Regions from separate parts of the Allochromatium vinosum DSM 180 genome, predicted to be linked through region 1. Evidence: predicted binding sites of a transcription regulator. Region 1 holds the regulator's gene; each other region holds the start of a gene.
What was found. The regulator sigma-54, encoded in region 1, starts transcription at its own class of promoters, with help from an activator protein. The targets are predictions, from matches to a motif close to TGGCANGNTNCNTGCTT.
Positions count from the first base shown of each region.

Region 2: nifU (Fe-S cluster assembly protein NifU) is a predicted target of sigma-54. The motif match lies at 3,306-3,322, and genes of this name have one in related genera.
Region 3: nifV (homocitrate synthase) is a predicted target of sigma-54. The motif match lies at 4,198-4,214, and genes of this name have one in related genera.
Region 4: nifH (nitrogenase iron protein) is a predicted target of sigma-54. The motif match lies at 4,657-4,673, and genes of this name have one in related genera.

Region 1 covers NC_013851.1:3,216,689-3,224,306, forward strand. Annotated here, with positions in the region: gene ALVIN_RS14165 (ABC transporter ATP-binding protein) at 1-103, opposite strand, end outside; gene ALVIN_RS14170 (KpsF/GutQ family sugar-phosphate isomerase) at 378-1,397, shown strand; gene ALVIN_RS14175 (KdsC family phosphatase) at 1,503-2,024, shown strand; gene lptC (LPS export ABC transporter periplasmic protein LptC) at 2,021-2,635, shown strand; gene lptA (lipopolysaccharide transport periplasmic protein LptA) at 2,644-3,144, shown strand; gene lptB (LPS export ABC transporter ATP-binding protein) at 3,141-3,866, shown strand; gene ALVIN_RS14195 (RNA polymerase factor sigma-54) at 3,942-5,432, shown strand; gene hpf (ribosome hibernation-promoting factor, HPF/YfiA family) at 5,465-5,785, shown strand; gene ALVIN_RS14205 (PTS sugar transporter subunit IIA) at 6,031-6,480, shown strand; gene hprK (HPr(Ser) kinase/phosphatase) at 6,505-7,458, shown strand; gene rapZ (RNase adapter RapZ) at 7,494-7,618, shown strand, end outside.
Region 2 covers NC_013851.1:1,618,247-1,625,864, reverse strand. Annotated here, with positions in the region: gene ALVIN_RS06935 (proton-conducting transporter transmembrane domain-containing protein) at 1-976, shown strand, start outside; gene ALVIN_RS06930 (complex I subunit 5 family protein) at 973-2,658, shown strand; gene ppnP (pyrimidine/purine nucleoside phosphorylase) at 2,783-3,097, shown strand; gene nifU (Fe-S cluster assembly protein NifU) at 3,413-4,321, shown strand; gene nifS (cysteine desulfurase NifS) at 4,359-5,579, shown strand; gene ALVIN_RS06910 (hypothetical protein) at 5,908-7,392, shown strand; gene ALVIN_RS06905 (BCCT family transporter) at 7,405-7,618, shown strand, end outside.
Region 3 covers NC_013851.1:1,732,141-1,739,758, reverse strand. Annotated here, with positions in the region: gene ALVIN_RS07420 (1-acylglycerol-3-phosphate O-acyltransferase) at 1-2,517, shown strand, start outside; gene amrS (AmmeMemoRadiSam system radical SAM enzyme) at 2,947-4,122, shown strand; gene nifV (homocitrate synthase) at 4,483-5,637, shown strand; gene nifW (nitrogenase-stabilizing/protective protein NifW) at 5,686-6,030, shown strand; gene ALVIN_RS07400 (nitrogen fixation protein NifZ) at 6,014-6,478, shown strand; gene nifM (nitrogen fixation protein NifM) at 6,526-7,398, shown strand; gene ALVIN_RS07390 (hypothetical protein) at 7,412-7,618, opposite strand, start outside.
Region 4 covers NC_013851.1:2,155,884-2,163,501, forward strand. Annotated here, with positions in the region: gene ALVIN_RS09335 (4Fe-4S binding protein) at 1-130, opposite strand, end outside; gene nifT (putative nitrogen fixation protein NifT) at 152-370, opposite strand; gene nifK (nitrogenase molybdenum-iron protein subunit beta) at 450-2,021, opposite strand; gene nifD (nitrogenase molybdenum-iron protein alpha chain) at 2,162-3,622, opposite strand; gene nifH (nitrogenase iron protein) at 3,709-4,593, opposite strand; gene ALVIN_RS09360 (NAD(+)--dinitrogen-reductase ADP-D-ribosyltransferase) at 4,774-5,628, shown strand; gene ALVIN_RS09365 (methyl-accepting chemotaxis protein) at 5,657-7,312, opposite strand; gene ALVIN_RS09370 (PilZ domain-containing protein) at 7,361-7,618, opposite strand, start outside.

The DNA.
Region 1 (7,618 bases):
GACCACGGATCTCGACGAGCGCGTCCGAGACGGCGGCGACCGGATCGCTCACCGCGCCGCGGGTCTCCAGTACATCATCTGGCTCAAGCCCTTGCCCCGTCATGATCCCAGCGTCTCGATCGAAACGTGCGATTCTCATCCTCACGGATGCCAGCGTCAAGCCATGCCGACGATCGGCGGCGAATCCGGCGCACGCTTCCGGCTGCGGCGACAGGGCGGTCGCCTGGAGGTCTGGGCTTGCAGGATTTGCCGATACGGCCATCAATCCTGTTAATCTTGCCCCAGCCATCGATCTGGACCCTTCACGAATGTGCCGCTTGATCGATGCTCGCCCCCTGGTCCTCAATCACATCGAACCCAGCTGGATACGGCTCGCCATGACTGAACGACGACGACTCGGCACACCGCCGGCTGTGCTCTCACCCGAGCAGGCCGGCCAGATCAAACGCCTCGGGCGCGCTGTGATCGAGACCGAGGCCAGCGCCGTGGCGGCGCTCGCCGAACGCCTGGACGACGCCTTCGTCGCCGCCTGCGGCCACATGCTCGCCTGTGACGGGCGCATCGTGGTGCTCGGCATGGGCAAGTCCGGCCACATCGGCGGCAAGATCGCCGCCACCCTGGCCAGCACCGGCAGTCCGGCCTTCTTCGTCCATCCCGGCGAGGCCAGCCACGGCGATCTGGGCATGATCACCCCGCGTGACGTGGTGCTGGCCATCTCCAACTCGGGCGAGACCGCCGAACTGTTGACCATCCTGCCGCTCATCAAGCGGCTTGGCGTCCCCCTGATCGCCATGACCGGGCGGCGCGAGTCCACGCTGGCACACGAGGCCGATGTCCATCTCGATATCAGCGTCGCCACGGAGGCCTGTCCGCTCGGTCTGGCGCCGACCTCCAGCACCACGGCGGCCCTGGCGATGGGCGATGCGCTGGCCATCGCGCTCCTGGAGAGCCGCGGCTTCACCGCCGAGGACTTCGCGCGCTCGCATCCGGCCGGCACGCTCGGACGGCGCCTGCTGCTGCACGTCGACGACGTGATGCACCAGGGCGAACGCCTGCCCTGGGTGGCGCTCGGCACGTCGCTACTCGATACGCTCGAAGAGATCTCACGCAAGGGGTTGGGCATGAGCGCCGTGGTGAACCCGGATGGCACCCTGGCCGGTGTCTTCACCGATGGCGACCTGCGCCGCGCGCTCGACCAGGGCATCGACGTCCATCACACATCGATCGATACGGTCATGACGCGCCAATGCGCCACCATCCAGTCGGGCGCGCTGGCCGTCGAGGCCGTGCGTCTCATGGAGTCGCGCGCCATCAATGGCTTGCTGGTGGTCGACACTGGAGGGCGCCTGATCGGGGCGCTCAACATGCACGACCTGCTGCGCGCTGGAGTCGTCTGAGGATCGGCCCGCCGGATTCGAGCGACTCCGTGCTCGTATTGACCCCATGCCGCGAAAAGGCTACAAGGGCACGCATTCCAACCCTGGACGCGATTCAATCACGACATGACAGAGCTTCGAGAACGCGCCTCACGCATCCGGCTGGTCATCTTCGACGTCGACGGCGTACTCACCGACGGCAGTCTCTACCTCGGCGACGATGGCCAGGAGTACAAGGCGTTCAATTCGCGCGACGGTCACGGCATGGTTCTGCTCCGGGAGAGCGGCATCCGTCTGGCCGTGATCACCGGACGCAACTCCAATGTCGTGCAGATGCGCATGGAGAGCCTGGGCGTCTCCGACATCTTCCAGGGCTATCGTCACAAACTCCCGGCCTATGAACAGCTCAAGCAGGTCCATGGACTCACCGACGATCAGGTCGCCTATGTCGGCGACGACATCATCGACCTGCCGGTGATGCGCCGGGTCGGGCTGGCGATCGCGGTCGCCGACGCCGATCCACGGGTGCGTGAGCTGGCCCACTGGCGCACCACGGCACCGGGCGGACGCGGCGCGGCACGCGAGGCCTGTGAATTCATCCTCGACGCCCAGGGACATCTCGAACCCCTGCTGGCCTCCTACGCATGACCCACTTCGCCGAGCGTCAGTATGGAGCACGCCGCCAGTGGCTGCTCGGGGCCGGCTTCGTGCTCCTGGGACTCGGCGCCTGGTGGCAGCTTCGCTCCCTGCCCGAGGACGATGGCGTCCGCGCACCGCGCGAGCGGCGGCCGGACTATAGCGTCCAGGGGCTCGCCGCCCTGGAGACCGACGCCAGCGGCCAGCCGAGCCGGCGTCTGAGTGCCGAGCGGCTACGCCACTATGCCGACGAGGATCTCTCCGAACTCGATGAGCCGCGTCTGGTGCTCTATCGGCCCGACGGGCCGCCCTGGTTCGCTCAGGCACGCCTGGGGCAGGTGCAGGCCGGCGGTGATCAGGTGCGCCTGACCGGCGCCGTTCGGTTCGACCGCGAGGCCGACGCCACCAACCGCCCGGTCCATCTGCAAACCGAAGCCATGGACATCTGGCGCCAGACCGGACTGGCCGAGACCGATCTGCCGGTGCGTATCGACAGCGACGGCGACTCAGTGACCGCCAACGGGATGAAGCTGTGGTACCTGGAAGACAGCTCGCGCACCAGCTTCCATGGCCGCGCCCGCATCCGGCTCTCACCCGAACCCGAACGCCAGCCAGCACCATGAGGCGTCCCATGTTCTCCAGCTTTTCCAAGTGGCCGCCGCTCCTCGGCCTCCTGCTCGGCCTCGGTCTTGGCACGCATGCCTGGGCGCTCGAAGCCGACGCCAGGCAGCCGATCTACATCGAGGCCGACGAGGTCGAGGTCAACGAGGCCAACAGCACCAGCGTCTATGTCGGCCATGTCCAGGTCGACCAGGGCAGCATGCGCCTGCTCGCCGACCATGTGACCGTCTACCATCGCGAAGATCGTCAGCCGCGTCTGATCATCGCGCTCGGCCAACCGGCCCGCTACAAGCAGTTACTCGACGACGACCAGGGCGAGGTCCAGGCCTTCGCCAAGCGCATGGAATACGACGCCGACAAGGACGAGCTGGCGCTGATCGGCGAGGGTCTGCTGATCCAGGGCGAGGATCGGCTCACGGGCGAACGCATCCTCTACGACCGGGCCAAGGCGCGTTTCCGGGCCGGCGGCGCGGGCCGGGTCAAGATCACCATCACCCCGGACGAGTCATGAGCGGTCTGCGCGCCGAACACCTGATGAAGCGCTACGGCAGCCGCCAGGTGCTCCAGGACGTCAGCGTCCGGGTCGAGCCGGGCGAGGTCGTGGGCCTGCTCGGACCCAACGGTGCCGGCAAGACGACCTGCTTCTATCTGATCGTCGGTCTGATCCAGGCCGACCAGGGCCGCATCCTGCTCGACGAGCGCGATCTCACCCGCCTGCCCATGCACGCGCGGGCGCGGGCCGGACTGAGCTATCTGGCCCAGGAGCCCTCGATCTTCCGCAAGCTGAGCGCACGCGAGAACATCCTGGCCATCCTGGAGACGCGACGCGACCTCAGGCGCGCCGAGCGCGAGGAGCGCTGCGAGCATCTGCTGGAGGATCTGGGCATCGCGCATGTCGCCGACTCGCTCGCGCTCAGTCTCTCGGGCGGCGAGCGCCGGCGGCTGGAGATCGCGCGCGCCCTGGCGGTCGAACCCTCGGTGATGCTGCTCGACGAGCCTTTCGCCGGTGTCGATCCGATCGCCGTCGGCGACATCAAATCCATCGTCACCCATCTGCGCGATCGCTCCATCGGCGTGCTCATCACCGACCACAACGTACGCGAGACGCTCGCCATCTGCGACCGCGGCTACATCATCGGCGGCGGCACCGTGATCGCTGCCGGCGAGCCTTCAGAGCTGCTGGCCAACCAGCGCGTGCGCGATGTCTATCTGGGTGCCGATTTTTCCATGTAGACTAGACTCAAATTACAGGCACCCTTATTGCTCAAATCACGTTAGACGGAACACAGCCGGACGCCAACTCGATCGATGAAGCCATCCATTCAGCTTCGACTCAGTCAGCAACTCACCATGACGCCACAGTTGCAGCAGGCGATCAAACTGCTGCAACTGTCGACGCTCGAGTTGCAGCACGAGATCCAGGAGGCGCTCGAAAGCAATCTGATGCTGGAGGAAGGCGAGGAATCCGAGCGTCTCGACGCCGGCGTGCTGGAGGACGCACGTCTGCCCCGGCTCGACGACGACCGCTTCCAGACCGACGAGACCCCGTCCGAATCGCCCCTGGAGCGCGAGGTGCGCGCCGAGTCCAACGAGATGCCGGAGGAGTTGCCGGTCGACACCCAATGGGCCGACGTCTTCGATGGCTATCTGCCGGCGACGGCGTCGGGTTCGAGCGACGACGCCGACTACGACCCGCTGCTGCACCGCTCGCGCCCGCAGACGCTCTGGGATCATCTGACCTGGCAGCTGAACCTCAGCCGCCTGAGCGAGCGCGACTTCATGATCGCCCAGGCCGTGATCGACGCCATCGATGCCGACGGCTATCTGCGCGCCGACGTCGGGGAACTCGTGGCCACCATCGACGATCCCACGATCGGCGCCGATGAGGTCGAGACCCAGATCCACCGCGTCCAGTCGCTCGATCCGGCCGGCGTCGGCGCGCGCGACCCGCGCGAGTGCCTGCTGATCCAGTTGCGCCAGCTGTCGCGCGAGACGCCCTGGCGCGATCTGGCCATCGCCGTGTGCGAGACCGGATTCGAGCACCTGCCGCGCGGCGACGTCACCGCCCTCGCGCGCCTGCTCAAGGAAACCGAGAGCGACCTGACCCGCGCGCTCGACCTCATCCGCGGACTCCATCCGAAGCCGGGCCGCTTGATCGAGGAGACGGCCTCGGAGTACGTTGTCCCCGACATCTTCGTGCGCAAGAAAGAGGGCCGCTGGCAAGTCGAATTGAACCCGGACATCACCCCCAGACTCAGGGTCAATGCCGACTATGCGCGTCTGGTGCGGCGCGCCGACCAGAGCGCCGACGGCCAGACGCTCAAGAGTCACCTGCAGGAGGCACGCTGGTTCATCAAGAGCCTGGCGAGCCGCAACGACACGGTGCTGCGCGTGGGCGCCAAGATCGTCGAGATGCAGCAGGACTTCCTCGAACATGGCGACGAGGGGATGCGTCCCATGGTCCTGCGCGACATCGCCGAGGCACTGGAACTGCACGAGTCGACCATCTCGCGGGTGACGACACAGAAATACATGCATACACCACGAGGCACCTTCGAACTCAAATATTTCTTCTCGTCCCACGTCAACACCACATCTGGCGGCGAATGCTCGTCGACGGCGATCCGCGCCCTGATCCGCAAGCTGATCGCGGGAGAATCCCCGCGCAAGCCACTCAGCGACAACAAGATCGCCGAGGAACTGGCGAATCAGGGCATCGACGTCGCACGCCGAACAGTCGCCAAATACCGCGAGGCCATGGGTATCCCAGCCTCGAGTGAGCGCAAACGCCTGGCTTGACAGGCCGTTTGAATCTTTGAAGGAGTCCAATGATGCAAATCAATCTGACGGGTCATCACATCGACGTCACCGATGCGCTGAAGTCCTATGTCGACAGCAAATTCGAGCGTCTGGCACGCCACTTCGACCACGTCATCAACGCCCATGTCGTCCTGAGCGTCGAGAAGCTCGAGCAGAAGGCCGAGGCCACGCTCCATGTCAACGGCGGCAAGGTCTTCGCCGACTCCGTGCACGAGGACATGTATGCGGCCATCGACGGCCTGATCGACAAGCTCGATCGTCAGGTCATCCGCTACAAGGAGAAGAAGAGCAGCCATCGCGGCGGAGCCGTCAAGGTGGCCGAATCCGAATGAACCCGGCCACTCCACTCCCTTGGAAGCCGTGTCTTCCGAGGTGATGGATGCAACGCCCGTCACACCTCGAGGGCCGGCACCACCGGCGTTCGAGGTGTCTTTCATCGAGACGGCACCGGCCACGTCCGTCCGCCCGAGGTACCCCAATCCATGACCAGCATCGAATGCCGGCGGCATCCTGGTTGGATCAGCCATCACCCCCTGGCCGCCCGCGCGCGCGTCAGTGGTTAGCAGGAGTTGGAGCCATGTTAGGCCCTGACCTGATCAACGAAGCCCGTATCGGATGCGGCCTCGAGATCGCGAGCAAGAAGCGCCTGCTCGAGACGCTGGCCGAGCTGCTCGCCAGCGATCATCCCCGACTTCAGACCGAAACCGTCTTCGAGCATCTGCTCGAACGCGAGCGTCTGGGCAGTACCGGACTCGGCCACGGTATCGCCTTGCCCCACGCGCGCATGAAGGACGTCGGTGAGGTGGTGGGCGCCTTCGTGCAGACCGTCCAGGGCGTCGATTACGACGCCGCCGACGGCGAGCCTGTCGACCTGGCCTTCGCGCTGCTCGTGCCCGAGGCGGCCAACGAGGAGCATCTGCGACTGCTCGCGCATCTGGCCAGCCTGTTCAGCGACCCGAACAGGCGGGTTCGACTGCGTGAATCCGGCTCGCGCGCCGAGATCCTGCGTGTCCTGAGTGCCTTCTAGGCCCATGCACCCCAGTCGATTCACATGATCGACAGCCTCCAGAGCGTCGTCGCCCAGACCGGTACCCAGCTCAAGCTGCGCTGGCTAACCCCTGAGCCCCAGCCCCCCCGCCCGTTGCGCGGGGCGGATCCGGGGCAGTCGCTGATCGGCTCGCTCAATCTCATCCATCCCAACCGACTCCAGGTCGTCGGTCCGCCCGAGCAGACCTATCTGGCGGCACTCGGGCGCACCGCCCACGACGAGACGCTCGACAAGCTGTTCGCCGACCGACCGGCGGCCATCATCCTGAGCGACGACATCGCCCCGACGTCCGATCTGCTGGAGCGCGCCCGCGCCACCCGGACGCCGTTGCTCGGCTCCACGCTGGGCGATCAGGAACTCATCAACCATCTGCGCTACTTCCTCACCCAGGCCCTGGCCGAGCGCAAGACCATCCACGGCGTCTTCATCGAGGTGCTGGGCATGGGGGTGCTCCTGATCGGCGCGCCGGCCGTCGGCAAGAGTGAGCTGGCGCTCGATCTCATCACGCGCGGCCACCGGCTGATCGCCGACGACGCGCCGCGTTTCGCCCGCATCGCGCCCGAGGTGATCGAGGGGAGCTGCCCGGAGACGCTCAGGGACTTCCTGGAAGTGCGCGGACTTGGAATCCTCAACATCCGCGCCATGTTCGGCGAGGGCGCGGTCCTGCGTGACAAGACGCTCAATCTCGTCGTCGATCTCCAGCCGCTGGCCCAGCCCGAGCTCGAATGCATCGACCGGCTCACCGGCAGTCTGTCGGCCATGAACGTGCTGGGCGTGGCCATCCCCAAGATCATCATGCCGGTGGCGCCGGGCCGCAATCTGGCGATCCTGGTGGAAGCGGCCGTCAGGCACCAGATCCTGCGCATCCGCGGTTATGACGCGGGCGTGGACTTCATCGACCGCCAGGCGCGCGCCATCCGCCTGGATCGGCCGGATCCCCCCGTCGCCCGAGACTGATCCCGAACCCGATCGCTCGACAGGAGGCACGCCCCATGCAAATGATCATCCTCAGCGGTCTGTCCGGTTCCGGCAAGAGCATCGCGCTCCACACGCTGGAGGACATGGGCTTTTACTGCATCGACAATCTGCCCTTCTTCCTGCTCCAGGATCTGGTGCT
Region 2 (7,618 bases), 1.6 Mb from region 1:
GGGGATGCTGTTCGTGTGGCTGGGGCTGGTCAGTCTGCTGGTGGCGCTGGGCGTGGGGCTGGTGCAGACCGATCCGCGTCGGGTGCTGGCCTATTCGAGCATCAGCAAGGCGGGTCTGTTCGTGCTGCTGCTAGGGTTGCTGTTGCTCGAACCTCAGCTTACGCCGGTCGGGGTCGGGGCGCTCACGCTCTATGCTGCGCATCATGCGCTGGTCAAGTCGGGGCTGTTTCTGGGGCTGGGATTGCGTGATCTGGACCCGGCGCGGCCCTTGGTGCGTGCGGGGCTGATCCTGCTGGCGCTGGCGCTGGCGGGAGCGCCTCTGACCAGTGGTGCACTGGCCAAGTACGTCGCCAAGCCGGTGCTGCTCTCGCCAGGCTGGATCTGGCTCGATCTGGCGCTGATGCTGGCGACGGTGGCGACTGCGCTATTGATGGCGCGCTTCGTCTGGTTGATCTGGCCAGCGCCGAACGTGGTCGAAGCCGCACCGACAGCTGATGATTCCAGGGAATCTCAGACGCCGATCGCTCCCCGGCCCGTCTTTCCGATCTGGAGTCTTACGGCCTGGATTCTGCTGCTCGGACTGGTCGCGGGCTTTCCATTCGTGCTCGGCGAGCCGTCGGCCTGGCCGACCAATGCCGGAGCCATGCTCGTCGCCGCGCTGATCGCCGCACCGCTGGCACTGGCCATCTGGCGCCGGGCGCCCGGCTCGGGACGTCCCGCGCGTCGGCGCAGTCTGGGCGATCTGGCGGTGCTGATCGAGCCGATCCTGGCCGCCCAGCTCTGGGCAGGGCGCACGCTGTTCGGACGCTGGAACGCAACGGTCGAGGCGGCGCGCGCGCATCTCTATGGTCTGGGCAAGCGAGTCGGTCCGCCGCCATCCGATCCCGAGCGGACATTACGCGCCTGGCCCACCGCCGGCTGGTTGTGGCTGGGCGTAACCGTGCTCCTTCTGCTACTGGTCCTGATCACGCCATGACGCTGCCGTTGATCCTGAGCTGGCTGTGGCCGCTGCTACTCGCGCCGCTGGTGCTCCAGCCCCGGCGGCACTGGCTGGTCGCGCTCGCGCCCCTGCCGGCGCTGGCGACGGCGCTATGGATTCCGGCCGGCGCCCGGGTCGAACTGCCCTGGTTGCTGGTCGGCGCCACCCTGGGTCTGGACACGCCGGGGCGGATCTTTCTCGGCTTCACGGCACTGCTGTGGCTGGTCGCCGCCGTCCATGCCGTCCGCGCCCTGCGCGACAGTCCGCACGCCGGGCGCTTCCATCTGTTCTTCCTGTTCGCGATGGCGGGCAATCTGTGGCTGATCGTCGCACTCGATCTGGTGAGCTTCTACACCGGCTTTGCGCTCATGGGGATCGCCTCCTATGGTCTGGTCATCTACGACGGACGGCGTGAGTCGCTACGCGCCGGCAAGGTCTATCTGATCCTGACCCTGCTCGGCGAGGCCACGCTCTTCCTGGCGCTGGTGCTGATCGCGCACCAGACCGGCTCGCTCGCGCCCTCGGCCACCGCACTGACGGCACTCGACGATCTGGCCATCGGGCTGCTGATCCTGGGGCTGGCGGTCAAGGCCGGTCTGATGCCACTGCACGTCTGGCTGCCGCTGGCGCATCCGGCCGCGCCCGTGCCGGCGAGCGCCGTCCTGAGCGGAACCATGATCAAGGCCGCCCTGCTCGGCTGGCTGCGCTTCCTGCCGCTCGGCGCCTTGGCGCTGCCGCACTGGGGACTGCTGCTGGTGCTGGCTGGGCTGATCACGGCGATCCTGGCCCCACTGATCGGTCTGATCCAGACCAACCCCAAGGTGGTGCTGGCCTATTCGAGCGTGGCCAAGATGGGATTCATGACCCTGGCACTGGGGCTGCTGCTGATCGAACCTCGGTTGGCCCTTGTCGGGGTGCCGGCGCTCGCCTTCTATGCCGGACACCATGCCCTGACCAAGGGCGGACTCTTCCTCGGGGTCGGATTGCGTCACACGAGCGGGCGCCAGCCAATGATCCTCGCCGGGCTGAGCCTGCTGGTGCTGGTCATGATCGGCGCGCCGCTCACCAGCGGGGCCATCACCAAGGACGGACTCAAGCCGGTGCTGGAAGTGCTCGACTGGCGCTGGCTCGGCGCGGGTCTGGGGCTGGCGTCCGTGGTCACGGCGCTGCTGATGGCGCGCTTTCTGTGGCTGATGTGGCGTACTGAGCCGCATCCCGAGCCGGGCTATCGGGCGGCGGGTGCGGCCTGGGGGTTGCTGATCGCGGCGATCCTGGTGCTGCCGCCGGCCATTGCACTCAGCGACGGGGCCAAGCTCGGTTGGACGACCAATCTCAACCTCATCGCCATCGCCCTGGCGCTCGGATTGCCGGTGCTGCTGGCCGCGCTCCAGCGTCCCGGCACGCTCGACGGGATACTCGACCGCATCCCGCCCGGCGATCTGCTGGAGGCGCTGCGTCCGCTGCCGCCGCTGTGGCGCTGGAGTCAACGCTGGATCTGGTGTCGCTGGGTAGCTTGGCGTGAGCGTCTGCTCGCACCTCGAATCGACTGGATCGACCGGCAGTGGCACGCGACCCGTACCAGCCCGGTCGAGCGTCAGATGGAGCGCTGGCTGGTCGCCGGTACGCTCTGGGCCGGATTGGTGCTGTCGATTGTATTGGCCGTGATCCGCTGGCTCTGAAACAGTGGTCCCAGCTCCCGGCTGCGCCAAAGTCCAGATGCCAAATTTTGGCGCAGAGGATTCGAGAATCGCCTATTCTCTCCGTCCGAACCAACCCCATCATTCGTCTCTGGAATCGATATCTATGTCCGAATTTGCACAGGTCACGATCATCAAGGCCGCCAACATCTATTTCGACGGCCAAGTGACCAGCCGCACCCTCATCTTCGCCGACGGCAGCCGCAAGACGCTCGGCATCATGCAGCCGGGCGAGTTCGAGTTCGGCACCCAGGCCGCCGAGCTGATGGAGATCCTGAGCGGCGAACTCGATGTCCGGCTCCCCGGCGAAGACGGCTGGCGCCGCGTCCAGGGCGGCGAATCGTTCGAGGTGCCGGCCGACTCCAAATTCAGCGTCCGTGTCCTGAGCCTGACCGATTACTGCTGCTCCTTCCTGTCCTGATCGCCTTCGGGCCACATCCTGCCCCGCTGTCGCCGAGTTCTGCGCCCTCTGACACCCCAGCCGGGTACTGGCGACTTGCATGGCGGGGCGGGCCTTGTCGGGTTTGCTACATCCGGACACGCCGTACCGTACCGGAGCCGACAGCCTCAACCGCCCTGACTCTAACCAAAACCCTTTCAAAACAGGCGCCAAAACCCAGAGCATTATTCGGCATGGCGTTTGCTTAAGCTCTCGCATCGATCTCGATCGAGACCCAAGCCAGACGCCGGCACCCGCGCCGGACGTACAAGCCAAACGATGCTGGAGAGACACGCCATGTGGGAATATTCCGAAAAGGTCCAGGAGCATTTCTTCAGCCCCCGCAACGCCGGGGCGGTCAAAGACGCCAACGCGACCGGCGAGGTCGGCTCGCTGTCCTGCGGCGACGCGCTGCGGTTGACCCTCAAGGTCGACCCCGCGACCGAGACCATCCTCGACGCCGGTTTCCAGACCTTCGGCTGCGGCTCGGCCATCGCCTCCAGCTCGGCTCTGACCGAGATCATCAAGGGCCTGACGCTCGATCAGGCGCTCCAGGTCAGCAACCAGGACATCGCCGACTATCTCGACGGCCTTCCGCCCGAGAAGATGCACTGCTCGGTCATGGGACGCGAGGCGCTGCAAGCGGCCGTGGCCAACTATCGCGGCGAGGAATGGAAGGACGATCACGAGGAAGGCGCGCTGGTCTGCAAATGCTTCGCCGTCGATGAAAAGCTGATCGAGAACACCATCCGCGCCAATGGACTGAGCACGGTCGAAGAAGTCGTCAACTACACCAAGGCCGGTGGCGGCTGCTCGGCCTGTCACGAAGGCGTCGAGGAGATCCTGAACCGCGTGCTCGGCGAGTCCGGCAAGAGTTTCGCGCCTGCCGCCGGCACCACGCCGCTGCCGGTCCAGGCCGGTCGCCCGCGACTGACCACGGTCGAGCGCATCCGCCGCATCGAAGCCGTGCTAGACAGCGTCCGCCCGACGCTGCAACGCGATCACGGTGACGTGGAGCTGGTCGATGTCGATGGGCGCCAGGTCTACGTCAAGATGCGTGGCGCCTGTGCCGGCTGTCAGATGGCGGCCGTGACCCTGGAGGGCATCCAGGAACGGATGGTCGAGGCACTGGGCGAATTCGTGCGGGTGATCCCGGCCGAGGCCAGGCCGCGCCCCCAGGAACCTGAACTGGCCGCCTGTGCCTGATCGCGCTTCGGACACTTCAAATCAGGAGGCCCACCGCATGACCGCCACCGCTCAAGGCATCTATTTCGACAACAACGCCACCACCATGGTCGCCCCTGAGGTGGTGGAGGCCATGCTGCCCTATTTCACCGAGCAGTTCGGCAATCCGTCTTCGATCCATCAGTTCGGCAATCGGGTCGGACAGGCACTCAAACAGGCGCGCGTCCAGGTCCAGACCCTGCTCGGCGCCGAGCACGACTCCGAGATCGTCTTCACCTCCTGCGGCACCGAGTCCGATTCGACCGCCATCCTCTCGGCGCTCAGGGTTCAGCCCGAGCGACGCGAGATCATCACGACGGTCGTCGAGCATCCGGCGGTGCTGGCGCTCTGCGAGCAACTGGAGAAAGAAGGCTATACCGTCCACTACCTGCCGGTCGACGGTCGCGGGCGGCTCGATCTCGACGCCTACGGACGACTGCTCTCCGAGCGCGTGGCCATCGTCTCGGTGATGTGGGCCAACAACGAGACCGGAACCCTGTTTCCGGTCGAGCGCATGGCTGAGATGGCCAAGGCTGCCGGTGTTCTCTTTCATACCGATGCGGTGCAGGCCGTCGGCAAGGTGCCGATCGATCTGAAACGGACCGCCATCGACATGCTGTCGCTCTCAGGCCACAAACTGCACGCACCCAAGGGCATCGGCGTGCTCTATCTGCGGCGCAACACCCGGTTTCGTCCGCTGCTGCGCGGCGGTCATCAGGAGCGCGGACGGCGTGCCGGCACCGAGAACAGCGCCGCCATCGTCGCACTCGGCAAGGCGTGCGACATGGCGCTCGAATACATGGAACACGAGCAGACCAGCGTGCGCGCTCTGCGCGACCGGCTCGAACAGGGCTTGATTGCGGCTGTGCCCCACTGCTTCGTCACCGGCGACACGGATAATCGGTTGCCGAACACCGCCAACATCGCTTTCGAATACATCGAAGGCGAGGCCATTCTTCTACTACTCAACAAGCTCGGCATCGCGGCTTCAAGCGGTTCGGCCTGCACCTCCGGCTCGCTCGAACCCTCGCACGTGATGCGTGCCATGGGCATCCCCTACACGGCCGCGCACGGCACCATCCGCTTCTCGCTCTCGCGCTACAACACCGCTGAGGAAGTCGAGCGCGTCATCGAAGCCGTGCCGCCGATCGTGGCCCAACTGCGCAAACTCTCGCCCTACTGGGGCGTTGACGGCCCGGTCGAGGAGCCGGAAAAGGCGTTTGCGCCCGCCTACGCCTGAACCCAGACGCCTTGGTGCTGCAAGGCGGCCAAGCCGCCCAGATAACTGTCATGAGCCTTGCGTTCGATCGATTCGATCGGTAGCGTAGGCGCGCTGTTCTCCTGAACCGACACAGATCGTCGTGAACTCGACGCTCTGCTTCCGAGTCGGCCGAGAGCAGCGCTACTCGATACCTGAGCGGCCGGATCGCCCCCATAGCGATCCGGCCGCTCTATCATCGTCCCCATGCCCGCCGGATTCTCGGGCCAGCCCCGCCGGTCGATCGGGACACTTCGCCAGTCATTGCCTCAACACCATGACTGCGTGCAATCGATAGGAAGTTTCGCTCATGACAATCCAATCTTCGCGCCCCAAACGGGGCCGCCTGGCCTCCGGGTTGGGCGTCGTCTGTCTGTCCGCTCTTGCCCAGGCTCCCGTCTCTCTGGCAAGCCCGAATGTCGCCGAACTCGAACGGCGCGTCTCGGAACTGAGCCGCGAACTGGCCGAGGCCCAACGGGCACTGAAGGCCGCGCGCACCGACACGGCTTCGACGGCCGGGACGACCGTGAACACCATCGCGCCCGCCTCCGACAGTGATCCGGCGACCGTCACGACCGAGAACACGGCGACGACGACCACCGCACCGGACGACAGCTTCCGCATCGGCCCCGTGACCATCGGCGGCGCGCTGCGCGCCAATGCCGTCATCGGCAGCTATCAGGGCTTCGACAACGGCCCGAATCGCGGCGGCAACGGCGGCAACGTCGAACTCGACACCTTCCGCCTCAACCTGTCACTGGACTACGAGAACATCATCGGGCGTCTGGAATACCGCTGGTATCCGGCCGACAGCGGCACCAGCTACAACTTCCCGCATACCGCCTGGCTCGGCTACCGCTTCGCCGACGCGAGCGAAGTCCAGGTCGGTATCAACCGCGTCCCCTTCGGTCCCGGCCCCTATGGCGTATCGCAGAGCTGGTTCTTCGATCAGCACTACTATGTCGGACTCTCCGACGACATGGATCTGGGCCTCAAATACAGCACCAAACGCGGCCCCTGGTCGCTGGACTTCGCCTATTACGCCGCCAGCGAGGGCAGCTATTTCGGCCGCAGTCTCGACAGCGCCCGCTACAGCTATGACGCGGTGCGCTGGGAGGAGTCGGTCGATGCCGACGGCAATGTGATCTACGGCGGCGCCCACAACGGCTACGAGGAACGCCATCAGTTCAACCTGCGCGCCATCTACAGCCTGACCGACAGCCGGGTTCCGACCGATCTCGGTGTCTCGCTGCAATACGGCCAGCTCCAGGGCCAGCGCACCGACGACGGCAGCCACTGGGCCGCCTCGGCGCACATGGTCAACCGCTTCGACGACTTCACCCTGGCCACCCAGCTCACGCGCTACGAGTACGACATCGATGCGAACAACCCTTGGGGCACCGACACGCTGATCCCCATGGGCGCCTACGACTTCGCCTGGCCGGTGGCGGCCAAGGCCTGGATCCCGGCCGTCTCACTCAGCTATCTCAAGGAGACGCCGAGTCTGCCCTGGCTCGACTCGGTGCGCCCCTATGTCGAATACAGCCGCATCATCAAGGATGAAAGCGCCTTCAACGACAGCCAGATGTGGGTGATCGGCGCCGCCTGGGCCAGCGGCGGCTGGTACATCTACAGTGATCTGGCCTACTCCAACGGCAACTATTTCGTCGGCAACGAGGCCAGCGGCGACGGCAGCGACGACTATGGACGTCTCGACGGTGTCGGCGACTTCGGCGTCAACGGCAACGACGAATGGAACTATCGCTTCAACCTCAATCTCGGCTACTACTTCTAAGGAGCGCGCGCCATGAGCGAAAAACCTGAGAACGCTGGAGCACCTCCAGCGGCTGAGAAACGTCCCTGGATCCAGTGGAATCCGCCCGTCTTCATCATCTCGGCGGCCCTGGTGCTGATCTTCGTGCTCTTCGCCGCGCTGGCCACCGAGATCGCCGAGCCGCTGTTCAAGGGCATGCAATCCTGGGTCATCGAATCGGCCGGCTGGTTCTATGTGCTGTCGGTGG
Region 3 (7,618 bases), 1.5 Mb from region 1:
GGGAGTCAGGGCGTCACGCTCGCCGCGCCGACAGGTGCAGGGCTGGAGCATCCATCCGGCGCACGGACACTGCTCGACGTGCTCGCCTGGCATCGCGACCGCCAGGGCGAGCGTGTCCATCTGACCTATTACGACGGCGACGACCGGCCCCATCCGCTCACCCATGCCGCTTTGGCCGAGGGCGCTGAGCGCGTCGCCGCCCGACTGCATGCGGCGGGACTCAAGAGCGGCGGGACGGTAGCGATCATGCTGCCGACCGGCCTGGATTATTTCTTCGCCTTCTTCGGCGTGCTGATCGCGGGCGGCGTACCCGTACCCATCTATCCGCCGGCACGGCCCCAGCAACTCGAAGATCATCTGCGCCGCCATGCGCGACTGCTCGACAATGCCGGCGTGTGCGTGCTGATCACGGTGTCCGAGGCGCGTCACGTCGCCCGGCTGTTGAGTGCCCAGGTGCCGTCACTGCACGAGATCCTGACGCTGGAGACGCCGGACGAGACAGCCCCCTTGAGCCGCGCCGACTGGGCCGCCCCAAACGCCGGCGATCTGGCCTTTCTGCAATACACCTCCGGCAGCACGGGCGATCCCAAGGGCGTGATGCTCACCCATGCCGACCTGCTCGCCAACATCCGCGCCATGGGCGAGGCCATCGCCATCGCGCCCGACGATGTCTTCGTCAGCTGGCTGCCGCTCTATCACGACATGGGACTGATCGGCGCCTGGCTGGGGAGCCTCTATTTCGGCGTGCCGCTGATCGTCATGTCGCCACTGGCCTTTCTCGCCCGTCCCAGGCGCTGGCTCCAGGCGATCAGCGCGCATCGCGGCACGCTGTCGGCGGCGCCCAACTTCGCCTATGAACTCTGTCTGACGCGGCTCTCCGACAGCCAGCTGGAGGGGCTGGATCTGCGTTCCTGGCGCCGGGCCTTCAACGGCGCCGAGCCGGTCAGCGCCGAGACCCTGCATCGATTCGCCGAGCGTTTTGCGCCCTGCGGGTTGCGGCCTGAGGCGCTGGCTCCGGTCTATGGGCTGGCCGAGGCGGCGGTCGGTCTGGCCTTTCCGCCGGTGGAACGCGGGCCGCGCATCGACTGTATCGACCGCGCGCGTTTCGCCGGCTCGGGCTATGCCCTGCCAGTGGCCTGCGACGATCCGGACGCGATGGCGGTGGTCGCCTGCGGGCGTCCGCTGCCGGGCTATCGGGTGCGGGTGGTCGACGAGTCGGGCCGGGAGCGACCCGAGCGGCACGAGGGCCTGCTGCAATTCCAGGGTCCATCGGCGACCCAGGGTTACTATCGCCACCCGGAGGCCACGGCGCGCCTGATCCGCGACGGCTGGCACGAGACCGGCGATCGCGCCTATCTGGCTGGCGGCGACATCCATCTCACCGGACGGGTGAAGGATCTGATCATCCGCGGCGGGCGCAATCTCTATCCCTACGAGGTCGAGCAGGCACTCGGCGAGCTGACGGGCATCCGGCGCGGTTGCGTGGTCGCGTTCGCCGCCCGCGATGCGCGTCAGGGCAGCGAACGGCTGGTGATCGTGGCCGAGAGCAAGGAGCGCGATCCCGAGCGGCGGGCGGCCCTGGCTCAGCGTGCGCGTGAGCGGGCCACCGAGGTGCTGGGTCTCCCACCCGACGAGATCGTGCTGGCCCCGCCGCGCGCCGTGCTCAAGACCTCCAGCGGCAAGCTGCGCCGGGGTGATACGCGCGAACGCTATCTGGCCGGGCGGCTGTTCGATACACCGCCGGCACCTGTCTGGCAGTTGGCGCGGGTCGGCGCGCGGGCGGTTCTGGCGCGACTGCGTACCTGGGGCGTCCGACTGCCTGAAACCCTCTATGCCGGCTATGCCTGGGGCGTATTCACTCTGCTGGCGCCCTGGGTATGGGGCGGCGTCATGCTGAGCCCGCGTCCGGCCTGGCGCTGGTCGCTGGCGCGTGGCGGCGTCCGGCTCTTGCGTCGACTCATGGGTGTGCGTCTGCGTATGACGGGGCGGGAGCATCTGCCACCCGCTGGGCGAAGCCTAGTACTGGTCGCCAACCATCAGAGTTATCTCGATGCCCTGGCCCTGATCGAGGCCGTTCCGCGTCCGATGCGCTTCGTCGCCAAGCGCGAACTGAACGCCAATCCGCTGGCCGGGCGCTTTCTCGAACGCCTGGGAACGCTGTTCGTCGAGCGGTTCGATCTCCAGCAGAGTCATCGCGAGGGCGAGCGCTTGCAGACGGCGTTGCGTGATGGGGCGAGTCTGGCCTTCTTCCCCGAGGGCACCTTCCGCGAGCGGCCGGGTCTGCTACCCTTCCGTATGGGGGCCTTCGTGGCGGCGGCCGAGGCGGGTGTGCCGATTCTGCCGGTCACGATCCGGGGGACGCGCGCCGTCATGCCGGGCGACCGTTTCCGCCCGCGTCCGGGGACGATCGAAGTCGTCATCGCGGCGCCGATCCTTCCCCAAGGAACGGACTGGGAGGCAGCCAGCCTGCTGCGCGATGCCGCCCGCGCCGTCATCGCCGCTCGGGACGCGGCCTGAGCGGCCTGTGGTCTGTTTGGGAGGGTCCGAACGTCAACTACCCCGGCCTGAAGGCCGGAGCTTGTGAGAGCAAGCTGGGTTGACCAGCCTCAGCCCGCCTGACCAGGACGGTCGAAAGGGGCTACGTATGCAACAGGTCGCTAAGACTCACCGGCGGATGCTTCCTCAGTCCGCCGCTCTGAAAGGTCGAAATGATGCAGGCGAAAGGTAAAGCGTCGAAGGTTTTGATCGCCGCGCCAGCGGGAGCCGGTTGCACACATTGGCGAGGGGAGCGTGTGGCGTCGTGAGACGCCGCACCGTCACCAGGCCCTTACGGGCAGAGCCTCGCGGCCCGGCAGGTGGAAAGCCTGCACCTGTTTCCGGCGACTGCACGGTCGTAGCCACTATCCCTCCCCGCCCTGAAGGACGGGGTTTCTCGCGGAGGAACTGATGAAGGAGGCTCGCTTCTACGACCGGCTCGACGCCAAGCGCGTCCAGTGCCGGCTCTGTCCACACGACTGCATCATCCCGAACGCGGGTCGCGGTGTCTGCGCGGTGCGCTACAACAGTCAGGGCACCCTCTTCACGCTGGTGGCCGATCGGATCGTCTCGCGCAGTCTCGATCCGATCGAAAAGAAGCCGCTGTTCCATGTCTATCCCGGATCGACGGCCTATTCGATCGCCACGGTCGGCTGTAGTCTGCGCTGTGAGTTCTGCCAGAACTGGGAGATCTCGCAGTGGCCGCGCGAGCGTCTTCCCAAGCATCTGGAGCCGGACGAGGCCGTGTCGGCGGACGGGACGCCGCTCTGTCCCCAACTGGCGCGACTCGGCGACCGGGTGCCCGGCGAGCCGGTGACGCCGGCGCAGATCGTGCGCGCGGCCCAGGCAGCGGGCGCGCGCTCCATCGCCTACACCTATACCGAGCCGACGATCTTCTATGAGCTGGCCTATGAGACGGCCTGTCTGGCGCGCGAGGCGGGGCTGATCAATATCTTCGTCACCAACGGCTACATCAACGCGGCGCCCCAGCGCGAGCTGGCCGGTGTGCTGGACGCGGCCAACGTGGATCTCAAGTTCTTCCGCGACGAGAGCTACCGTCACATCAGCCGCGTCAGGCTCCAGCCGGTGCTCGACGCCATCGGTCGCTATCACGCCCTCGGTGTATGGGTGGAGGTCACGACCCTGGTGATTCCGGGCGTCAACGACTCGGACGAGGAATTGCGCGACATCGCGCGCTTCATCCATTCGGTCTCGCCCGACATCCCCTGGCACGTCTCGCGGTTCCATGGCGCCTATCACATGGCCGATGTGATGCCCACGCCCTCGGCGACGCTCAGACGTGCTGCCGGTATCGGGCTTGCGGTCGGCTTGCGGTATGTCTATGTCGGCAATCTGCCGGGCGATGGCGGCGAGGATACCCATTGCCCCGGATGCGGCGCGCGGCTCATCCACCGTCACGGTTTTCAGCTGCTGGAGAACCGTGTCCGGCATGGCATCTGTCCGGACTGCGGAACGCCTGTGGCGGGGATTGGTCTGGGGCGCGCTGAAGAACGCGCCTCGACGCCGATGCACCAATCGAGTGCAAGCGGGTCGAATCCAGGTCAAAACGGCCTCGATTTGCAGTAAGCCCGGTCATACGCCACATCGATCGCTGCGTGTAGAAGCCTGATACAAAAGTGAAAACAGCCACTTACAAAAAGCTGGCACTGAAAATGCCTTGCTGAAAAGCGGCAGAGTTGAGGCTTGTCCCTCTGTCTCGTTCTCTGACTTCCTCAGTGGTGATTCACCCCGCCTTCACCGGCGGGGTTTTTTTATGGGACGTCTACGCACCCTGCCACAAGCGCAGAGTGGATGAATCTCGCCCTTTTGTCGTAAATAACACAGGGACTGGACGGCGAGAAAGTCCTAAGCATCTGAAACGAAGAAGTAAAATAAACTGGCTCGCTTTGTGCATAGAGCTTCACCAGAGGTCTTTTGGAGCGAGCCATGTCGAACCCCCAGCATTCAGTCATCATCAACGACACCACCCTGCGCGACGGCGAGCAGTCGGCAGGCGTGGCCTTCTCACTCGACGAGAAGCTGGCCATCGCGCAGGGTCTCGACGCGCTCGGCGTCCCGGAGCTGGAGATCGGTATCCCGGCGATGGGCGAGGAGGAACGCGAGTCGATCCGCGCCGTGGCCGCACTCGGACTCTCGGCGCGGCTCATGGTCTGGACGCGGATGCTGGCCGACGACATCGTTCAATGCCGCGATCTCGGGGTGCAACTGGTCGACCTCTCCATGCCGCTTTCGGATCAGCAGATCGCCCGCAAGCTCGGGCGCGATCGGGGCTGGGTGCTCGCCCAGATCGAGCGCAAGGTTCGCTTGGCCCTGGATCTGGGGTTGGAGGTCTGTGTCGGTGGTGAGGACGCTTCGCGCGCCGATTCCGAATTCCTATGGCGCGCGGCCGAGACCGCTCAGGCCGCCGGCGCGCGGCGCTTCCGCTTCGCCGACACGGTCGGACTCATGGATCCCTTCGGTCTCTACGAGCGGCTGCACGCGCTGCGCGCCCGCGTGGATCTCGAAATCGAGATGCACGCGCATGACGATCTCGGACTGGCGACCGCCAACACCCTGGCGGCGGTCCGTGCCGGCGCGACCCATGTCAACACCACGGTCCACGGTCTCGGTGAGCGAGCCGGAAATGCGGCGCTCGAAGAGGTCGTCATGGGCCTCCGGCATGTCCAGGGACTCGACTGCGGCGTCGATCTGAAACGTTTCTCGGCGCTATCGAGCCTGGTCGCCCAAGCCTCCGGCAAGCCGATCGCCTGGCACAAGAGTCTGGTCGGCGCCGGTGCTTTCACGCATGAGGCCGGTATCCATGTCGATGGTCTGATCAAGGATCCGCTGAATTATCAGGGCGTCGATCCGGCCGAACTCGGACTCAACCATCGGCTGGTGCTTGGCAAGCACTCGGGCCGACATGCCGTTCAACGTGTCTATGCCGAAAGCCTGTGCTTTGAGCTGGATCAGGAGCAGGCCGAACGTCTGCTGCCGCTGGTGCGCCGCTTCGTCACCGAGACCAAGCGCAGTCCAGAGACTGGTGACCTGCGCCGCTTCCTCGCCGAGATCGGCTATCCGCAAACGGCGCGACTGCAATGACGGGTGGCCGCTAAACACCCACGACCGCCCAACGACAGAGGTGATTCCATGACCGACGACGACTTCGAACTCGATCTGAGCGAACTGACCAGCGCCGAGGACTTCCTGGACTATTTCGGTATCCAGTATCAGCCGGCCGTGGTGCAGGTCAATCGCCTGCACATCCTGCAACGCTTCCACGACTATCTCGATCAGGTCGACGAGATGCCGGACTCGGTCCAGGCCAAGTGGGCGCTGTACGCCGATCGGCTGCAAGCGGCTTACCAGGACTTCGAGACCTCGGACGCGCGCACCGAGAAGGTGTTTCGGGTGTTCCGGATGCATGAACCACGACAAGTGGCCATCCCGCTCAACGACCTGATGGAGAGCCGCCCCCATGCGACCCGAGTATGAATATGGCGACGAGGTGCGGGTGCTGCGCAACGTGCGCAACGACGGCACCTATCCGGGTGAGCCGACCGGCGCGCTCCTGATCCGGCGCGGCAGCACCGGCTTCGTGCGTGACGTGGGCACCTTTCTGCAGGATCAGATCATCTATTCGGTGCACTTCCTGGACAGCGATCGCATCGTCGGCTGCCGCGCCGAGGAACTCCAGCACGCCGACGCGCCCTGGATCCCGAGCCGTTTCGAGTTCCGCGATCAGGTCGCCGCCCGGCTACCGCTCGGACTCCAGGGGCGTGTCCTGGTCGAGGCCGGCGAGGTCGGCGAGGTGATCCGCGTCCTGCGCGACCATCCGGGCGGCGTGGCCTATCACGTCCATTTCCCCGATCGCAACACCCTGATCGTCCCCGAGACCGCCCTGACCGAACCCGAGCCTCTGGCCGCCGCAGCCTCGGCCTAGATCGGACGGCATGTGATTCGATTCCGGGCACGCGCGAGTATCCCAAGATGAACCAGATTGCCGACAGACATCGACACACACCATCGGCCGAATACCGCTACCATCGGCTACGCGCCGCCAGTGAGCGTTTCCAGGCGCCCGTGGATGCCTTGGACGCGGCGCAACGGACCGTGGTCGAGCGTCTGGCCGAGCAGACCTGGACGCTCGAATCACTGGTTCTGGCCACGGATGAGGCACGCGATACGCTGATTCCCGAGCGGCATCTCGACGAGGCGCTGACCGAGGTTCGACGCCGCTACCCGGACGAAGGCGCGTTTCTGGCGGATCTCGCGCGCAATGGGCTCGACGAGACGGGGCTGCGTCAGGCACTGCGACGCGAACTGATCTTCGATGCCGTGATGACGCGCGTCGGGGCGCGTGCCGAGGCGGTCAGCGAGGAGGAGGTGCGCCGGTTCCATGCCGAGCACCCCGAGCGCTTCCAGATCCCGGAACGACGCGCGGCACGTCATATCCTGATCACCATCAACGCCGATTACGCCGAGAACGGCCGTGAGGCGGCACGTGCCCGTATCGAAGCGCTCGCCGCCGACGCTCAGGCCCGCCCGGACGCCTTCGGCCAACTCGCGCGCCGTCATTCCGAATGCCCGACCGCGCTGGAAGACGGACGCCTCGGCACCCTCCCCCGCGGACGGCTCTACCCCGAACTCGACGCCGCGCTCTTTGCCCTCGACGCGGGTCAGGTCAGCGGCGTGCTGGAATCCGAGATCGGCTTCCATCTACTCTGGTGCGAGCACATCGAGCCGGGGCGCACGATCGACTTCGAGCAGGCGCGCCCACACATCCGGGAGCGACTCCAATCCCAGCGCCGGCACGACTGCCAGAAAGCCTGGATCGCTCGGCTGCGCCGCGCCGGCACCTGAAAGAGGGGCGCGCTCAAGCCGCCGCCTGCTCCTTCTCGTCGAGATTGCGAATCAGCGGATAGAGATACTCGGTCTCGCGTTGCAGGCGATCCATGACCAGGGCGAACATCTGTTCGGTATCCTGCACGAAGGAGGCGTGATCGTTGATCGTCAGCGAGTGGCGTTTCTCCGAGCACCACTGTTTGACATAGGCGCTGAAGATGCGCTTGATCTCGGTCGA
Region 4 (7,618 bases), 1.1 Mb from region 1:
CCTCGCATTCGCTACAGGTGCTGGCGTCGATCTTGTAGACGCCCTTGAAGGGCGAGATGGACATGGTCGGGCACACGGGTTCGCAGTCACCGCACGCGGTGCAGAGTTCCTTGACGATCTTCAGGGCCATGGGATGTCTCCTGTATTCGGTTCACTCATCCCCGCGCTTGAAGCGCAGGGTGGTCGGAAAGCTGGGCGGCGGGCTGATCGGATCGATGTACCAGCGCGATCCGTCGGTCAGCACCACCTCGCCGCCCCAGGTCTCGGATGTATCGGTCTCCACGGAGGCGATGGTCTCCTCCATGTCCTTCTTGGCGACGTAGAAGAGCAGGTCTCCGGCGTCGTTCTTGCGAATCATCACGTTGGGCATCGGGATCTCGCCTCGTTTCTCGGTTCGGACACGGGAACCCGAAGCGTTGGGAGGACGCTCCAGGTTCCAGACTCCCGACTCAGCGCACCAGGTCGTAGTTGAAGTCGGTCACGCCCATCTCGCGGGTCTCGTCGTCCAGACGCTCCAGCACCGCGTTGACGATGGTCGTCAGCATGTACATGGCGCCCTCGTAGCCCAGGGTCGTCATGCGATGCAGGTGATGACGGTCGAAGATCGGGAAGCCGAGCCGGATCAGCGGTACCTCGAACTCCTTGCCCTTGTGCAGGGTGTCGCGCTGGATGAACTTGCCGTAGCTGTTGCCGATCAGGAAGTCCGGCTTGTCGGTGAAGCACAGCGAGCGCAGGTGCCAGAGGTCAGCGCCGATGTAGACGGTGCCGCCGGCGCCGTAGGGCGAGGAGGCCAGCACCTTCTCCACTTCCTTCTTCCAGCGCTTGTTGGCCTGGTTGCAGAGGATGTGGGTCGGCTCGGCGCCCAGCTCCAGCAGGAACTTGGTCAGACCCAGCACGAAGTCGGCGTCACCGTAGAGGGCGAACTTCTTGCCGTGCAGCCAGGTGTGGCTGTCGGTCATCATGTCGACCAGACGACCGCGCTCCTTGGCCAGCGACTCGGGGATCTCCTTGCCGGTCAGACGCGAGACGGTCATCAGGAATTCGTCGGTCCACTCCAGCCCCATCGGGATGTTGACGTGGCTGACCGGATGCTTCCAGGTGATCTCGGCGAACTTCTTGGTCTTGGGCAACTGCCAGGGCTGGAGTAGCAGGGTGTCGATGGCGTTGGGCGCGTCCTTCATGTCGGCGATCGGGGTGCCGCCGGCATACATGCGGAACTCGCCGTCGGCCGGGGTATCGAGCACCTCGGTCGGATCGCACAGCAGGCTGTAGCCGACGCCCATCTCCTGCATCATGCGGTGCATGACGCGGTAGTTGCCGAGATAGGTCTCGAAGCCGGGCACGATGTTGATCTTGCCGTTGGAGCCGACGACCTTGTCGTCCATCTCGTTGAGCGTGAAATAGCGCTGGAAGCCCTCGAACATGTTGTCCCAGCCGGTGGTGTGGCTGCCGACGAAGCTCGGGGTGTGCGCGAACGGCGTCGGGAACTCGGGCGGAATGTGCCCTTCCTTCTTGGCATTGCCGATGAAGGCGTTGAGGTCGTCACCGATGACCTCGGCCATACAGGTGGTCGAGACCGCGATGCACTCGGGCTTGTAGAGCGCCTTGGCGTTCTCCAGACCGTCGAACATGTTCTTCTGACCGCCGAACACCGCCGCGTCTTCGGTCATGGAGTCCGACACACAGGCGACCGGCTCCTTGAAGTGGCGGTTGAAGTAGGTGCGGAAATAGGCCACGCAGCCCTGCGAACCGTGCACATAGGGCAGGGTCTTCTCGAAGCCGAGCGCGCACAGCACCGCGCCGAGCGGCTGACAGGCTTTGGCCGGGTTGATGGTCAGCGCTTCGCGCTTGAAGTTCAGCTCCTGGTATTCCTTGGTGGTGGTCCAGGCGAAGGTCTCCTCGATCTTGTCCATCGAGGGCACTTCTTCGACCAGCTCGCGCTTCTTGGCGAGGTTCTCGACATAGTCCGCGTCACGGAACAGCGGGTAGCAAGGCTTGATCTTATCGACGGTCTGGCTCATGGGGGTGCTCCTGCCGCGCCGCTAATCCGCGGACGACGACATCAAGTTGGGAATCCTGGAAATTGGTTTCTGGAACCGCTCAGGCGCTGGGCTTTCGATGGCTCTCAGTCCTTCGCGCCCTGGCGGTTCATATTTCCGAATCAGGCGCCGGCGGCCGACTTCAGCCAGGGAGCCTGCATGCTGTTCCAGCAGGGATTGTTCACGGTCATGTCCATGTCACGGGCGAAGATGGCGAAGCCGTCATAGCCGTGATAGGGGCCGGAGTAATCCCAGGAGTGCATCTGGCGGAAGGGCACGCCCATCTTCTGGAAGATGTACTTCTCCTTGATGCCGGAGCCGATCAGGTCGGGCTTGACCTTCTTGACGAATTCCTCGAACTCGTAGCCGGTGACGTCGTCGTAGAGCAGCGTCGCCTCGCCCATTTCCTTCATGGTGCGGTCGTAGTCGTCGTTGTGCGCGAACTCGTAGCCGGTACCGACCACTTCCATGCCCAGGTCTTCATAGGCGCCGACGACGTGACGCGGGCGCAGACCGCCGACGTAGAGCATCACCTTCTTGCCTTCCAGGCGTGGACGGTACTTGGCGATGACGGCGTCGTACTCGGCCTTGTACTTCTCGATGACCTTCTCGGCGTTGGCCTGGATGGTCTCGTCGAAGAAGGCGGCGATCTTGCGCAGCGACTCGGCGATCTTGGTCGGGCCGAAGAAGTTGTATTCCATCCACGGAATCCCGTACTTCTCTTCCATGAAGCGGCTGATGTAGTTCATCGAGCGGTAGCAGTGGATGAGGTTGAGCTTGACCTTGGGGGTCAGCTCCATCTCCGACAGGGTGCCGTCGCCGGACCACTGGGCGACCACACGCAGACCCATCTCTTCGAGCAGGATGCGCGAGGCCCAGGCGTCGCCGCCGATGTTGTAGTCGCCGATCACAGCCACGTCGTAGGGACCAGGCTCGAACGAGGTGTCACCGTCGCGGTTGCCGATGACCCAGTCACGGATGGCGTCGTTGGCGATGTGATGGCCGAGCGACTGGGAGACGCCACGGAAGCCTTCGCAACGCACCGGCACGATCGGCTTGTCGAGTTCCTTGCCCTTCTTCTTGGACACGGCTTCGATGTCGTCACCGATCAGACCGATGGGGCACTCAGACTGGACGCTGATGCCCTTGACCAGCGGGAAGAGCGCGTTGATCTCGTCGATGAGCTTTTCGAGCTTCTTGTCGCCGCCGAAGACGATGTCCTTCTCCTGGAAGTCCGAGGTGAAGTTCATGGTGCCGAAGACGTTGACGCCGGTGTGACCGACGTAATAGTTGCGGCGTCCGGCGCGCGAATAGGCGCCGCAGCCGACCGGACCGTGCGAGATGTGGACCATGTCCTTGATCGGACCCCAGACCACGCCCTTGGAACCGGCATAGGCACAACCGCGAATGGTCATGACGCCCGGCTGGGACTTGCGGTTGGAGATGATGCACTTCTTGGACTGCTCGACCGAAGGATCGTTGACGGCCAAGTGCTTGGCGCGATCCTTCTTCGCCTTGTCCGGATAGGCTTCGAGCACTTCCTGGATGAGTGCCTGAGCCTCGTCGCGAGTCAATGTCGCCATTGTGGATTCTCCCGCCGTGCCGCCAATTCGCGGACTCCCGGCTTGAAATTCGATCGTGTTGGAGTTCAGTGTTCGCCCGGCTCGCTTCAAGCGACAGCGGCTTCCTCGGCGGCGGTCTTGCCGATGATGCTCTCGTCCTCGCCGTCCATGAGGCCGAATTCCATCAGCAGGTCTTCGAGCGCATCCATCGAGATCGGCGTGGGCACGACGAACATCTTGTTGTCGATGATCTTGTTGGCCAGGGCGCGGTACTCGTCGGCCTGCTTGCACTTGGGGTCGTACTCGATGACCGTCATGCGGCGGATCTCGGCGCGCTGCACCACGTTGTCACGCGGCACGAAGTGGATCATCTGGGTGCCGAGCTGACGGGCCAGCTCCATGATCAGTTCGTCTTCGCGGGCGGTGTTGCGGCTGTTGCAGATCAGACCGGCCAGACGCACGCCGCCGGAGCTGGCGTACTTGACGATGCCCTTGGCGATGTTGTTGGCGGCGAACATGGCCATCATCTCGCCGGAGCAGACGATGTAGATCTCCTGGGCCTTGTTCTCGCGGATCGGCATGGCGAATCCGCCGCAGACCACGTCGCCGAGTACGTCGTAGAACACGAAGTCCAGATCGGCCTCGTAAGCGCCTTCTTCTTCCAGGAAGTTGATGGCGGTGATGACGCCGCGACCGGCGCAACCCACACCCGGCTCAGGACCGCCGGACTCGACGCACTTGATGTTGCCGTAGCCGACCTTGAGCACATCTTCCAGTTCGAGGTCTTCGACCGAACCGGCTTCGGCGGCCATCTCCATGATGGTATTCTGTGCCTTGGAGTGCAGGATCAGACGGGTCGAGTCGGCTTTGGGGTCACAGCCGACGATCATGACCTTCTTGCCCAGCTCGGCCAGACCGGCCACCAGATTCTGGGTGGTGGTGGACTTGCCGATACCGCCTTTGCCGTAGATGGCGCATTGACGCATTGCCATGGTGATTTTCCTCTTGGTTCGCTGTGGCTGGGATCGAATGAGTGACTCACTCGCCAGCAACTAAAGCAGATGCCATGCCAATGTCTGAAAATAATATAAAATCCTGATTTGATTGCGCTTTTGTCAGGCGACCCCCGCCGTTCGTGATGGTCGCATCCACGACAAAGCCTTAGGGGCTGTATGGAGACCGACAGACAAATCCGACACGACGAGCCGCCGCCGCCCACGCTCCCGCCCAGTGCCCGCCAGCCGATCAATCGCTGCAACCTGCCGGCGGTGATCCTCGGCAGTCTCAGCTTCCAGCGTCATCCGGTGGCGCTGGAGATCGACGGCATCCGCGATCTGCACGCCGGGCTGTTCCGGATGCTCGACGGCCTGCCGGACGCGACCGAGCGCGCCCAGCGTTTCATGGACTACATGACGGTGTGGTTCCTGCTCGAAGAGCCGGAGGAAGCGGGGTCGATGCCGGGCCGTAAGAAACCGGCACGGATCAAGGCCAACTATCGGCGGCTGGTGCGCGGCTGGTCGTTCGATTCGGATGGACGCGAGGGCGCGGTGCTCAAGCGCTGGGTGGAGAGCCGCTTTGGGCTGCTGGCGCGTCATCACGCCGGATCGCTGCTGGAGCGCGGCGGGGAGTGTTATCAGCGCTATCTGTATGAGGGTTCACGCGGTCTCTATGCGACCAACGCGCTGGAGTCACAGCTCGATCTGCTCTATGCCTACTGCCAGTACGAACTGGCGCGCGCGCATCCTGAACAGAGCCATGTCCGGCTCTATCGCGGCATCAACCGCATCGACGAGCATGAGATCCTGGAACGCGCCGAGCGCTCGCGCTATCGGGTGCTGCTCAACAATCTCAACAGCTTCACCCGCGAGCGTGAGCGCGCCGACGAGTTCGGCGACTACATCCTGGAGGTGGAGGTGCCCCTGGCCAAGGTCTTCTGCTACAACCAGCTCCTGCCGGGCCTGCTCAGGGGCGAGGATGAATATGTGGTGATCGGCGGGGTGTACGAGGTGCGGATCAGTACGCTGTGAAATTCCGCAAGCGCATGGTCGTCTAGGTCTAGACCCGGAACCGCCCCACCACAGATTGCAGTTCGGCCGCTAGGCGCGCCAGCTCTTCACTGGCTCGGGCGACCTGATCCGAACCCGAGGAGGTCTGCTCCACGGAATGAGCGATGTTGGTGATGTTGCGATTGATCTCCTCGGTCACGGCCGACTGCTGTTCGGCGGCGCTGGCGATCTGCGCATTCATATCGCTGATGTTGTTCACCGCACTGGAAATGGTCTGCAGGGACTGACCGGCCTTGTCCGCCCGAATCACGCTGTCCCGCGCCTTACCTCGTCCATCCTCCATCACCGTGACGGCGCCGGCCGCGCTGCCTTGCAGGCGCTCGATCATCTCCTGGATCTCCTTGGCGGAACTCTGGGTCCGGCTGGCCAGGGTACGGACTTCGTCGGCCACCACGGCAAAGCCGTGTCCCTGCTCACCAGCCCGGGCTGCCTCAATGGCCGCGTTGAGGGCCAGCAGGTTGGTCTGTTCGGCGATGCTACGGATCACTTCCAGCACCTTTCCGATGTTCTCGCTGTCCTCAGACAACCTGCCGATCACCTGGGTGGCGCTTTCCACCTGATTGGCCAGATCCTCGATGGAGCGGATGGTCTGCTGCACCACCGCTTCGCCGGAAACGGCCTCTGCCTGGGTGCTGGAGGCCGCTTGAGCGGCTTCGGCCGCGTTGCGGGCCACGTCCTGAACCGTGGTGGCCATCTCGTTCATGGCTGTGGCGACCTGTTCGGTTTCCGAATGCTGGCGGCGCACCTGTTCCGAGGTCTGATCCGTGGTCGCGTAAAGCTGCTCCGCCGCCGCCGCGACCTGCGAGGAGGTCGAACTCACCTGCCTGACCAGGCGATGAATTTTGTCTGCGAAGGCATTGAAGGCCTGTACCAGGTCGCCAAGTTCGTTGTGGCCACTGGCCTTGAGGCGCCGGGTAAGATCCCCTTCCCCTTGGGCGATTTCGCGCAATGTGTCTGCAACCTGGCGCACCGGATTGATGATCATCCGGGACAGGAAAAACGAGGCTATAAAGCCCAGACCGATCACCACCACCAAGCCCAGGCTGAGTTGCCCCAGCATCTGCCTGACACCCCGGCCGACGATGGTGTCGATCTGCTCCCTGGAAATGCCCAGGAACAGGATGCCGATCACCTCACCCGAAGCATCGAGGATCGGATCGTAGACGGTGAGGTAAGGAGCACCCAGGATCCATGCTTCGCCGATATAGCGCTGTCCGGCCGAAACCGGTGCAAAGGCGGCGCTGTCCCGCCCCAATACCGTACCCACCGCCCGCCGGCCATCCGGCAGACGGATACTGGTGCTGACACGGGTGAAGTCGCCGCCTTCGCGTACAAATAACGTGGCCAAAACCCCCAGTTCCCGGCTCAGGGTATCCACCAGATCGAAGTGATCGGCCACCGGCTGTTGCCGACCATTCACCAGAGCGCCGTTGTGCAGGCGCAGCCCGCCCCATTCGCAGGCCAGACGTGCGCGCGCCGAGGCGATATCCCCCTCGATCTTCATGCGCAGGGTGTGATCCGCCATAGTGTTGGCCATGCGCATGGCACTGTGTCGCGAGAGCGTCAGCAGACTCAGGCCGACGACGAGAATCAGCAGGATGGTAAAACCCGTAAGACGCGTGCGGATAGTCAGATCGTTCAACACGATGAGCCTCCGAAAGCGAAAAAACTGCCTGGATGCGGCCGGGTGAAACTAGAGGGTATGAGTCGGACGTTCGGAAGCGAGCGCGCCAGCCAGATATTCCTCGATCTTACGCCGGGTGGCCCCCTTATCCTGATCGTTGAACTGCACGCCGACCCCGACGGCGCGGTTGCCCTCGGCACCGGTCGGCGTGATCCAGATCACGCGCCCGGCGACCGGGATACGATCGGGTTCGTCCATCAGCTGGAGCAGCAGAAAGATCTCGTCGCCGAGCTGATAGCTCTTGTTGGTGGGGATGAAGAGTCCGCC